Linked DNA regions of Rubinisphaera margarita. The protein of the gene in region 2 binds, or shares a complex with, the protein of the main gene of each other region. Links are inferred from orthologs where the notes say so. Each region holds a gene or a part of one and is shown on either strand. Other genes may lie near its edges.

Evidence for each region.
Region 1: the proteins of carA (region 2) and carB are in contact, whole or in part, in a solved structure (PDB 1KEE), measured with the Escherichia coli proteins. The link is inferred for Rubinisphaera margarita from one-to-one orthologs.

The regions. Positions count from the first base shown.
Region 1 is NZ_JAKFGB010000012.1:460,322-466,846, forward strand. Bases 1,478-5,248 are described here. They hold carB (carbamoyl-phosphate synthase large subunit), read right to left. Parts: upstream 4,939-5,248; coding sequence 1,678-4,938; downstream 1,478-1,677. Other genes in these bases: L1A08_RS10365 (ATP-binding response regulator), read left to right, coding at 1,478-1,643. Also shown: L1A08_RS10360 (Gfo/Idh/MocA family protein), read left to right, coding at 1-392; more of L1A08_RS10365, read left to right, coding at 678-1,477; L1A08_RS10375 (formylglycine-generating enzyme family protein), read left to right, coding at 5,602-6,525. UniProt on the Escherichia coli protein: Large subunit of the glutamine-dependent carbamoyl phosphate synthetase (CPSase).
Region 2 is NZ_JAKFGB010000003.1:138,608-144,299, forward strand. The notes cover bases 1,613-4,550. They hold carA (glutamine-hydrolyzing carbamoyl-phosphate synthase small subunit), read right to left. Parts: upstream 3,693-4,550; coding sequence 2,532-3,692; downstream 1,613-2,531. Other genes in these bases: L1A08_RS00535 (serine/threonine protein kinase), read right to left, coding at 1,613-1,841; ndk (nucleoside-diphosphate kinase), read right to left, coding at 2,034-2,498; L1A08_RS00550 (ArsR/SmtB family transcription factor), read right to left, coding at 3,948-4,358. Outside these bases: more of L1A08_RS00535, read right to left, coding at 1-1,612; L1A08_RS00555 (DUF1559 domain-containing protein), read right to left, coding at 5,262-5,692. UniProt on the Escherichia coli protein: Small subunit of the glutamine-dependent carbamoyl phosphate synthetase (CPSase).

The DNA.
Region 1 (6,525 bases), on a different replicon or contig from region 2:
GCAGCCTGAAGGAAGAAGATATTGCCGTCGAAACGCCGAAGGAATCGACGACCTATCTGCACTTCAAGAACTGGGTCGATGCCATTAACGCCAACGACCCGAAGGCCTGTAACAACCCGCCGGATCTCGGTGCAGCTGCCATCACGACCGTAATTCTGGGAGCTCGCAGCTACCGCGAAGGTCGTGTGTTCCACTTCGATGCCTCGACCGGAACGATCTCCGACGGAGACGGCAGCTGGGCGAAGAAGTGGGAAAAGAACTCCGAAGATCGTGGTTCCGCGAGCCACGTGCCCGGTTGGACCGCTGGCGATTACGGTTCCACGCTGCGTGAGCCGGACTACATGAAGCTGGCCGGACCCTGGGTAAACGGCAACCCTCCGGAAAACAGCTAGGCTGGATTTGTCTCCAACGAGACCCGAAGCCGCACGCGTTCGAGCGTGCGGCTTCTTTTTTTCATAGAGCGAGAGGGGAACCCGAGGCCGGTCAGTGGAGTCGGTCAAGCCGAACAACCGGCGTATCTGACATGTTCGGCAAACGCGGAGCGGTCGCAAAAAGCGGACTGGTCGATTCGTGATGAGATCAGCGGCAGGGATTCTCATCTTTGGGCCGGTTCCGACCGGTCAGCCAGAGCTATATTTGTCCACGCTGCTGCCCTTCTCTTCCTTTCGGAGTGTCCGATGAACCGTCCCGCTCGCATATTGATCATCGACGATGATCCCGCCTGGCGGAAATACATGCAGGTCGTGCTGTCCAGCCGAGGGCGCTACGAAGTCCGCACCGTTGCCGATCTTGAGACGGCGCTCAACAGCCTGCGGGTGGAATCTTTCGACATTGTGATGACGGATCTGCATCTGGTCGCAGAGGACCGGAGCGAAAGCAACGGACTCGACATCATCACGATGTTGCGTCAGGAGGGACTCGAGATTCCGGTGATCGCCGTCACGGCTTATGGCGACGAAGGGAAAGTGGTCGAAGCACTCAGGCGAGGAGCTGTCAATTACCTTCCAAAGGCCAGCGTCAAGAACGAACTGTTCAGCATCGTAGAGTCGGTTTCGAAGACCGTCGCAAAACGGCATCTGAGATCTCAGTTACAGAGTTCCGTGACCCGTCTGGAAATGGCATACGAACTGACCACCGATTGCCAGCTGGTTTCTCCGTTCATCGAGGGACTCAAGTCCAATCTTCTGGAGCATTCTCCGTTCAGCAGTCATGCGACGTCGCAGATGCTCGTGGCGACCGAAGAGGCCCTGGTGAACTCGATCGTTCACGGCAACCTGGAAGTGGACTCAAGCCTTCGAGACGAGTCCTATAGTGAATACGAAGCCCTTGTGGCGGCTCGCTCAAGCGAGGCTCCCTATTGCGATCGGCACATACGGATTGATGTCGTGATTGATCGGAGCCAGGTGCAGGTTGTCATTCAGGATGAGGGAGCTGGTTTCGACATTGCAGCGGTCGCCGATCCGCGTCAACCGGAGTTTCTCCTGCGACCCTGCGGTCGTGGACTGCTCCTGATGCGAACCTTCATGGATTCGGTCGAATATACCGACCGCGGTCGCTGCGTGCGTTTGACCCGGATGGTGCCGCAATCCGTCGACTCGACCCGAGTTGGTCAGAAGAATGCACGCCCCGTCGTGTGGGCCTGAAGCAAACGCCCCAGGCCCAGTCGCGTTGGGAGTTTTACTGCACGACGTCCGCCCAGTCCTGAAGAGCTCGAACCTTCGGAGACGGATCTTTCGCGAACGCTTCGAGAGCTTCAATCACGGCCAGGCATCCCGGCAGCGTCGTAACGCAGGGGACCCGATTGGAAACCGACGCGGCACGAATTCGACCTTCATCGGTGTTCGGACCGCGCTTACTCGGCGTGTTGAAGATATAGGCGATTTCTCCATTGGTCATATAGTCAAGCAGGTTCGGACGTCCTTCCTGAACCTTCTTGACGACCTCAACCGGAACTCCGGCTTCCTGGAGGACGGCAGCCGTGCCGGACGTGGCAACAAGCTCGAAGCCGAGCTGGCTGAGCCGTCGAGCCGGCTCGACCATTCGCTGCTTGTAGTTGCCCGCCATGCTGATGAAGACTTTTCCGCTCGACGGAATTGTCGATCCAGCTGCAAGCTGGCTCTTGGCGAAGGCTTCGGCGAACGTTCCGTCGATTCCCATGACTTCCCCGGTGGAAAGCATTTCGGGGCCCAGGACGATATCGACGCCCGGGAATCGCGAGAACGGGAAGACCGATTCTTTCACCGAGGTGTGCCGAGGCACGACTTCTTCGGTAACGCCCTGCTCTTTGAGCGAGACCCCCGCCATCACTTTGGCGGCGATCCGCGCGAGAGAGACTCCGGTGGCTTTGGAGACGAATGGCGACGTGCGGCTGGCGCGAGGGTTGACCTCGAGAACGTAGACCTCGTTCTGACCCTCATTCTGCTTCACGGCGTACTGGATATTCATCAGGCCGCGAACCTTGAGTTCGCGTGCAAGGGCGTAGGTCGCCTGACGGATCTCTTCGATCGTGTCCTGAGACAGCGAATGCGGTGGGATCGCACAAGCCGAGTCACCCGAATGGATGCCGGCTTCTTCGATGTGTTCCATGATGCCGCCCACGATCGTCGTCTCGCCATCGGAAATGGCATCGACGTCGACTTCGATAGCGTCCTGCAGGAACTTGTCGATCAGAACCGGATGGTCCGGCGACGCGTTGACCGCTTCGGTCATGTACTTGAAGAGCTGGGATTCCTGGTAGCAGATCTGCATGGCCCGGCCCCCGAGCACGTAGCTGGGGCGAACGAGCACCGGGTAGCCGATCTGCTGAGCCTGAGCGACCGCACCTTCGACATCGATGGCCGTTCCGTTGGGAGGCTGCTTGAGGTCGATTCTCTGCAGGATCTTCTGGAATCGTTCGCGGTCTTCCGCATCATCGATGCTGTCCGGAGAGGTTCCGATGATGGGAACTCCGGCAGCTTCCAAACCTTTGGCCAGGTTCAATGGCGTCTGTCCGCCGAACTGAACGATCACTCCGTCCGGCTGGATGCGATCGCAAATATTCAGCACGTCTTCGAGCGTCAAAGGTTCGAAAAAGAGAATGTCGGACGTGTCGTAGTCGGTCGAAACCGTTTCCGGGTTCGAGTTGACCATGATGCTTTCGATGCCCAGATCGTGGAGCGCGAAAGCAGCCTGGCAACAGCAGTAGTCGAACTCAATTCCCTGTCCGATTCGGTTCGGACCCCCACCCAGAATCATGATACGGCGGGGCTTCTCAGGATTGCGTGCCGGCGACTCATCTTCCTGTTCGTAGGTGGAATAGTAGTATGGGGTGTAAGCTTCGAACTCAGCCGCACAGGTATCGACCTGCTTGAAGACCGGTTCAATGCCCTTCTGTTTACGATATTCCCGAATCTGCAGTTCGGAGCTGTTCCACCATCCGGCCAGCTGTTGATCGGAAAAGCCCGCGCGCTTCGCCCGGTAGAGCAATTCGTCGGGGCAGTCCTGAACCTCAGGGTGTGTTTTGAGTTCCAGTTCAAGCTGCACCAGTTCTTCGATGTGCCGCAGGAACCAGAAATCGATGCTGGTGAGTCGATGAATCTCGTCGAGATCGAAGCCATTCAGTAACGCGTAGCGGATGAAGAAAACTCGCTCCGTATTTGGAATGGCAAGTTTGCTGCGGATCTCGTCGTGTGAAAGTGTCTCGCCACGACCGCAGAGGTCCTTCTTGCCGCCACCGAGTCCAAAGTGGCCAATCTCCAGACCACGCAGGGCCTTCTGGAAAGATTCCTTGAAGGTTCGCCCGATGGCCATTGTTTCACCGACCGATTTCATTTGCACGGTCAGGACCGGGTCGGCATCCGGGAACTTTTCGAAAGTCCAGCGCGGAAACTTGGTGACGACGTAGTCGATCGTCGGCTCGAAACACGCGAGCGTTTCTCGAGTGATGTCGTTCGGGATTTCGTCGAGGGTGAATCCGACAGCCAGTTTGGCGGCGATCTTGGCGATCGGGAAACCGGTTGCTTTGGAAGCCAGCGCGCTGGAGCGGCTGACGCGGGGGTTCATCTCGATGATGACCATGCGGCCGGTTTCGGGGTGAATGGCGAACTGCACGTTCGAGCCGCCGGTTTCGACGCCGATCTCCCGCATACAGGCAATCGTGGCGTCCCGCATCCGCTGGTATTCTTTGTCGGTCAGCGTCTGAGCGGGGGCGACGGTAATGGAGTCGCCGGTGTGGACGCCCATCGGATCGAGGTTCTCGATCGCGCAGATAATGACACAGTTGTCATTCTTATCCCGCATCACTTCCATCTCGTACTCTTTCCAGCCGAGTACGGATTCCTCAATCAGAACCTCGTTGACCGGAGAGAGCTGGAGGCCGTTGCGAACCTTCTGTTCGAACTCCTCACGGTTGTAAGCGATTCCGCCGCCTGCACCACCCAGCGTGTAGCTGGCTCGAATGATGAGCGGCAGGCCGATCTCGTCGAGAATGGCGCGGGCTTCGTCCATGGAATGGACAACCGCCGAGCGCGGGACGTCCATGCCGATGGACACCATGGCCTTTTTGAACTGCTCGCGTTCCTCGGCTTTGGCAATGACGTCGGCTCGGGCACCAATCATCTCGACGTTGTACTTCTCGAGAATGCCCCGTTTGAAGAGATCCATCGCAGTATTCAGACCCGTCTGTCCGCCCAGGGTGGGCAGCAGCGCATCTGGCTTTTCCTGCTTGATAATCTCTTCGACGTATTGCCAGGTGATCGGCTCGATATAAGTTCGGTCCGCAGTGCCGGGGTCGGTCATAATCGTCGCGGGGTTCGAATTGACGAGAACGACCTCGTATCCCAGCTCGCGAAGGGACTTACAGGCCTGAGTTCCCGAATAATCGAACTCACAAGCCTGACCGATAACAATGGGGCCTGATCCAATGATCAGGATTTTATGCAGGTCGTCGCGACGCGGCACGTCTTCTTCACCTTCCGTTAATTCATCAGCACCTGAAAAGAAGTCGCAGGGCGGCGTTCCGCAACTCGACCGGCGAACCGGGAGACGGAGGATCTGCGAGAGCGCCCGATGGCGCACAAAATTTGAGCCAGATTAACAGGCCTCTGCTGAGATGCAACCGTATGAGGCACGTTCAGATCGGATTGAAGGGCCTTCGAAACGGTCGTGAAATCGACATCAATGGATCGGTCTGGGGAATTCGCTCAAAATTTGTCGATGAGGCAATTTTCTCTGAGCCCGACGTTGATTTCAAACGTCAAATTCAAAGACAATTGATGCTGTTCAGAGTGTACAAAATGAAGTAGGAGTTGTCTCGTGAGATGCGGGCTGATATTCGCTGCCATGTTACTGCTGACGGGATGTGAACCCGAGCAGCCGACACAATCGGTTCCGCTGTTGCCTGCTCGTCCGAACGCTCCTGCAGCCGCGCCGGCTGTTCCAGCTACGCGCCCAGCGCTCGGCCCGGTTACGAGGCCGAACAGTGTCACACCTCAGGATTCGACAACGTCCGGGTCTCGCCCTGCGAACTCGGTTGCGAATCCGACCGCTCCAGTGATGGCTTCCGCGGATGATCCGGAAGGAACACCCGAAACGTCTTCGTCGTCAGAAGCGGCGGGAATGGACATGCCGCAGACGCCTGCGCACCAGATGATGGGAACAGCCGCGGGAGATCTGAGGGAACTCACTCGATACAAGATCAAATTCCGCTGGTGCCCTCCCGGCGTCTTTCAGATGGGAAGTCCAGAGACCGAAGCCGGTCGCGACAGCGATGAAACCACGGTGGAAGTCGCCCTGACGAATGGCTACTGGATCGGTGAAACCGAGGTCAGCCAGGAGGTGTGGAGTGCGGTGATGGATACCAGCCCCTGGAATGATCGGGCCGGAATGAAGGCCGATCCCGCCTTGCCGGCGATCGGAATTACCTGGGAAGATGCTGCCGAGTTCTGTCGCCGACTGACGGAAATCGCCCGTGAACGGGGAGATTACCCGAGCGATGGCGAATTTCGATTACCGACGGAAGCTCAGTGGGAATACGCCTGTCGTGCGGGAACCTCGACACGTTTCAGCTTCGGCGACGACATCGATGCGTCACTCGCGGCGGAACATGCCGAGTACAAAGCGGCGGCTGATCGTCGCTCGCGGCGAATTCCGGAACCCGTGGGACGGATCAAAGCCAATCCCTGGGGCATCTTCGATATGCACGGCAATGTGGCCGAGTGGTGTCGGGACAACTATCAGTCTTCATTGACGGACGGAGAAGACCCCGTCTTCGAGAACGACGGTTCCGACCGTGTTCTTCGTGGCGGTGACTTCAGTAGCGAACATGTCGAAATACGATCGGCTGCCCGTGAAATGAAAACGCAACGGGCCCGCAGCGCACAGATCGGATTCCGCCCGGTGTTTGTCTTCGAAAATCCTCAAACTGCTGAGCTTGCGATGGCTCCGGAGTCGTCCCTGGTCCCGGAGATGCCCGAAGGGCTGACAGGGAATCAGGCGGGCGAAGTGCGAAAGTTCACAGCGTTCGAGATTCCCTGTGTCTGGTGTCCG
Region 2 (5,692 bases):
AGCGATCGACTGGCGCGACAGATGATCTCGATACCATTCCCCTGACGAACTTTCAGGCAATTGACGAGCGAAATCTCGCGGGCGGTTCCCGCTACGAGCAGGCCGGCTCCCTGTTGCAGGAACTGACAGTTCGCCAGCTCAATTCGCCCGCTATTGGCCTCGTCCTCGCTGATAGGCTTCCAGGCAATCGCTCTCATCGGCGGGCGGGGATCTGCTGGCTCCGTTCGTGGGTCGCTTTGCTCATCTCGGAAACTACAGGAGTTGACTCGAAGATTTGATGACTGGCAGACCAGCAGCGCTCCAGGCGGTCGGCTGCCAGCGGCCGGAGACTCGTGCCTGAGTGTGACCTGGGAGAGAGAAAACTCCGTGGCCGCGATTCGCCAGGGATCGTCCCCGATAATGATCTCGGGGGGTTGGGGAGGAGCGGCATCGTCCCGTTTCGCATCGTCGACAACGACAACGGTCAGCGGACCGACGGCTCCAATCTCCCGTGCCCGGTATTTTGTGCCGGGTGTCAACCGGATGATGCCACGCTGATCCGGTTGAGGCAGTTCGGCCAGCTTGCTGTTATCTCCCTGATGAGAAGCCTCGTCTTTCTTGGATTCGATTCCCGTCCCAACTTCGACTGCCGGAGTCTCGATGAGCGACTCGGCCATCTGCCAGGTCGAAGGAACGGAGACTCCAGCCACCCAGAGCAGTGCACACAGAATGCAGGCGACCGTGGTGAGGACACCATAGTCGGCGGCGAGTTCGGCTCGCGTTCGTGGAATTGCCGACCGAGGCTGTTCGAATCGCCTCACATAACGAGCGACCTGCTGCGGCCCCGTAACCCGCTCGCCCGGGCGACGGGAATCGGCACCGCTGAGTACGCGGAGTCTCTCGGCGGGATCGGGCCGAGTCAGTGCGAAGATCAGATCCGCGGTTTCGGTGTCGATATCCGGGGCGAACTCGTGAACATGCGGAATCGTCTGCTCGATGTGAGCGTTGATCTTGAAAAACGGATCCGCCGAATAGTGTGGGGGACGGCCACAGGCCATCTGCCAGAGCAGGCACCCGGCTGCATACAGATCCGTCTCTGTCGTCCAGGATCCGGTGCGGATCATCTCAGGAGCCAGATGGTCGTAGGCATCGAAGGGAAGGGGAGTCTGCAGAGTCCACATCGGTTGAGACGCAGGGAGAACCCCGGTGTTCATCACCCGCAGCTGACCGCGTCGATTGAGCATCAGATTTCGAGGACGCAAATCTCCATGGACAAGCCCAGCCTGATCAAACGTCCGCAAGTGATGCAGCAGTTGTTGAGCAATCGTTCGGACAAGCGGCTCCGGAAAGCGACCTCGGCGAACGAGCAGTTCTTCGATCGTCACGCCGTGCTGGTATTCGTGGATCGCACATGCGGAGCCGTGGTGTTCGAGGATTTCGACCGGGGCTCCCGTCGAAGCGAGCCGCGACTGGCTCCCGAGCCGTCTTCGCAATTCCGTGAGGCTGTCCTGAAGCTCCGACGGCGAGTGATCGCCTGCGAAGTACTGATCGATCAGCACGAACTGCCTGCCCGTTGCGGACTGTCCCAGAAAACGACGGGTCACACGATCGCCAGCGATCGGCGCGATCACGTAGAAATTTCCAATGCGAAGCTGGGCGTCCCGACCGGAGGCCAGGCAGTCGGCCTGATAGGGCGACAGTTTGCGGCGTTGAACGAGCGCGTCCAGCCAGATGGAATCGAAGGCTGGTAAGTCCGTCGCCAGGCGATGAACTGCCGCGCGACAGCGAAGCACATCCCGCTCACGGCAGGATGTGTACTGTTCGAGCCGCGCAATCAGATCACGTGAGGGGGGATCGTACATGCCCCGGGGAGTCCCTTCCCGCCTGGAGAATGTCTGGGGTGACTTCAGCGGCTGCGCAATGCGTCCGGTCCTGAGGGCACGTCTGCCCGACCCCAGCGTTTCTGGCTCGCAATATACCGCAAATGCTCGCGGGACCGAAAGATCAGTCGCGGCGCACCGGGAGCAATGCGGTTCGGCGGATGCCGTCGATGACTATTCGTCGCTGGCGACGAGGACGCTGCTGAGCGCCAGAGAGTAGTCATGGAGTTCGTGCGGCTCGAAATAGATCTCAATTTCCCGCCTGGCGGCATCCGGACCATCGCTGCCGTGAATCAGGTTCATCTGGCGGGAGGACCCGAAATCGCCACGAATCGTGCCTGAATTTGCGGCTCGACCGTTTGTGGCGCCCATCATACTCCGCATCACCGTGATCGCTTCCGGGCCTTCGACAACGAGAGCCACCACGGGAGAACTGGTGATGAACTCTTCAAGGTTCGGATAGAACGGCTTTTCGACGTGTTCGGCGTAATGCTTCCGAGCGAGTTCCGGGGTGACCTGAATCAGTTTCAGGCCGGCGATCTTGTAGCCTTTGTCTTCAATCCGGCTGAGAATGCGGCCAATCAGGCGGCGCTGTACGGCATCGGGTTTCAGGAGAATCAACGTCCGCTCTTGTGACATGGCGCTTTCAATCAAATTGCTGAGTCGGTGAGATTACTGGGCGGCTTGGCCGGAGGTCTGTTCCATCGATTCCAGAAAGCGGTCGAACAGGTACCGACTGTCGTGCGGACCGGCCGAAGCTTCCGGATGGTACTGGACTCCGAACACCGGTTTCGTCCGGTGGCGGATACCAGATACTGTATTGTCATTGAGGTTGATATGCGTCACTTCCACATCGTCGGGAAGCGATTTTTCATCAATTGCGAAGCCGTGATTCTGGCTGGTCACTTCAACCCGACCGGTTTCCTTGTTGAGGACTGGCTGGTTGCCGCCTCGATGGCCGAATTTCAGTTTGAAGATCTCTCCCCCCATCGCCAGACCGAGCAACTGCTGACCGAGGCAGATCCCGAAGATCGGCTTCTTGTCGATCAGCTCTTTGATCGTGTTGATGGCGTAATCAAGAGGACGCGGATCGCCGGGGCCGTTCGAAAGGAACACGCCGTCCGGGTTCCGGGCCAGAATCTCTTCGGCGGTCGCGGTGCCCGGGACGATGTCGACTTCGCAACCCGATTCAACCAGGTGGCGGGGAATGTTCCATTTCATTCCGTAGTCAACGGCGACCACTTTGGGCCGCTTGCCGCTGCCCGCTTTGGGAATCGGGCTGCCCGAGGTATTGCGGGCCAGTTCGGAGAGCGGTTCGGTCCAGCCGACACATTCGGTCGGCATCACTTCGCGAACGTAGTCCTGTCCGACGAGTTCGGGAGAAGTCTGAGCCTTCTTGATCAGCGATTCATCGTCCAGATCGGTGGTGGAGAGCACACCGGTCATCGCTCCCTGGCTGCGGAGCCGACGGACCAGCGCCCGGGTATCGATTCCCTGGATTCCGATGACGCCGTTCTCTTTCAGGTACGAAGACAGGGAGTGCGTCGCGCGATGGTTGCTCGGTTTCTCGCACAGCTCGCGGCAGACAAAGCCCTTCAGGGCAGGGCGTCCGCTTTCGACATCTTCCGGATTGACGCCGTAGTTTCCAATTTGCGGGTAGGTCATCACGATGATCTGACCGCAGTAGGACGGGTCGGTGATGATCTCCTGGTAGCCGGTCATGCTGGTGTTGAAAACGACTTCCCCGAAGGATTCACCTTCTGCTCCAAATGCGGTTCCGGTGAAGACAGTACCATCGGCGAGCGCGAGTTTCGCGGGACGAGATTCAGACATGAGCGGTGAGATCTTCCTTCACTGAGCGGAACAGGATTTCGGTCGGAATTTACCAGACCGATCGGCAAATTAAAAGGATCGGACCCTCAACAGTCAACGGGCTGATGCGAGACTCCGCCCAGCAAGACTCTCAGGCCGACGGCACTTCCATCGCCACTTTGAACTGCGCTGATGCGACGATCGGCGGAACGACATGCTGCGCGTAAAAAAAGCCGCGAAGATCATTCTTCGCGGCTCTGTTCCATCGACTTCGAATTAGGCTTCACGAGTCAGGGTGAAGTCTTCGAAGGTGATCTCGTTCTGATCCTTCTTCATGGCCGAGAAGAACTCGGACATCAACCGGTAGAAGTGGATCGTGCGGATCGAGTAGAAGTTGTGCTTGCCGTCCCGACGAGCTTCGATCAGACCGGCAACCCGCATCAGAGCGAGGTGATGGCTGACGGCCGGCTGGCTCTGCTTGAGCAGATCGCAGAGGGCGGTCACGTGGAGTTCACCCGAGCTCTGCAGATAAAGCAGGATCCGCAGACGGGTTTCGTCTGCCAGCAGTTTGAAGGACTGAACAAGGTCCTTTTCCAGCTGCTCATCGATTTCGGTGTGTGCTGGTGTGCGATCCCGCAGAACCTCGTTCTGCCGAGACTGAGTCGTCGTGGGGACTGGGGTAATCATTAGCAATTTTCCTTTGTGGCCGCATTGTCGTGGCCGGTGGTCAAAAGCACGTTTCCAACCAGGTTGGACGTTCAACGTGCGAAGTTTCGTTACTCAGAATCCTCGATGGGGGTCCTTCAAGTTGAGGAAATCGTATCGTGGTTTCTACCTATGTCAACTGGTCTTACCAGAAGTTGGTGCACAATTCAAGAAATCTTGATCTGACATTAATCCCAACAGACAAAAGGCGATGATTTCTGCTTTCGAACCTTCAGACAAGTGGACGTGCCTTTCGAGTGCTTAAGTCCATTCACCCGCGGCAGACCGAATTATCAACCTTACTAATATGATGTCAATATCAGCTTCGAGGTTCGCGGCGGTACGAAGGCCGGTTTCCGGTTTGCCAGAATCAGGTTCGCAAATGCCAGTCCAGAACGTGAGGTTTTTTCGTGGAAGCCGCTAAGTCACTTCCTGAGAACACCTTAGGGGAAGATCCTCTCTCATTTACTCGGAAGGCGGGTCTGGCTGTCGGGCCAAAGTTTGCGGAAAAATCGGGCATCAATCCTCAGGTTTAAACATGTTGATGCGAGAATGCACCGGTGGGGTTCGCGAGGGCGGATCTCAGCATCGGTCGAAAACCATCAGGGGAAGTCTGAGTTTTTCGAGGGAGTGTTACCCCCGAGATCATTGATCGGTTTGCTGGCAGCCGGGAACGAAAAGAAGAAGGCCAGTTCGCTTTGAACTGGCCTTCTTGCAGAAAGTCAAATAGTTCGCCTCAAATCGGCGATTTTCGATCAAGGCTTGGGGCGAAACTCAGGATCTGAGAAAATGGCCTTTCAGCAACAATTCCGGTCGAGCGGATTGCCCCCTGATCGAGACTGGAGCAATTGCAAGATTCGACTGCAGGAGAAGCATGAAAATGTTCTAGAATTCGCCGAGTACGTTGCCGTCCTGGCGATTCAGCAGGTTCTCGAAGACAACGTCGTTATGAGCGTTGTTCGGAGCGGCCGAAATGTTCTCACTGATGAAGCGAACAGCTCCATCGGCGAGCAGGAACTGAGCTCCGCCCTGGTGCAGGCTGCTGAAACCGAACTGACAGGCGTCTCCACCCGGGGCGGCGACACCGCCGACACTCGTCGCGGTCGAGTTGAGGGCGACCGAACCGTTGCCCATCGTCGAGCGAAGGTTCTGGTTTTCGCCGGAGTTGAGTCCGAAGACCACACCGCCGTCGCATTCGCGCTTGTTGCCGCCCGAGTTGCTCAACTGCCACGCCCGTTCACCAACCATAATCGTGTTGCTGGTTCCGTCGGTGATGTCGCGCATCTGAAGCTTCGAGTTCCGCCAGAAGCAGCCGT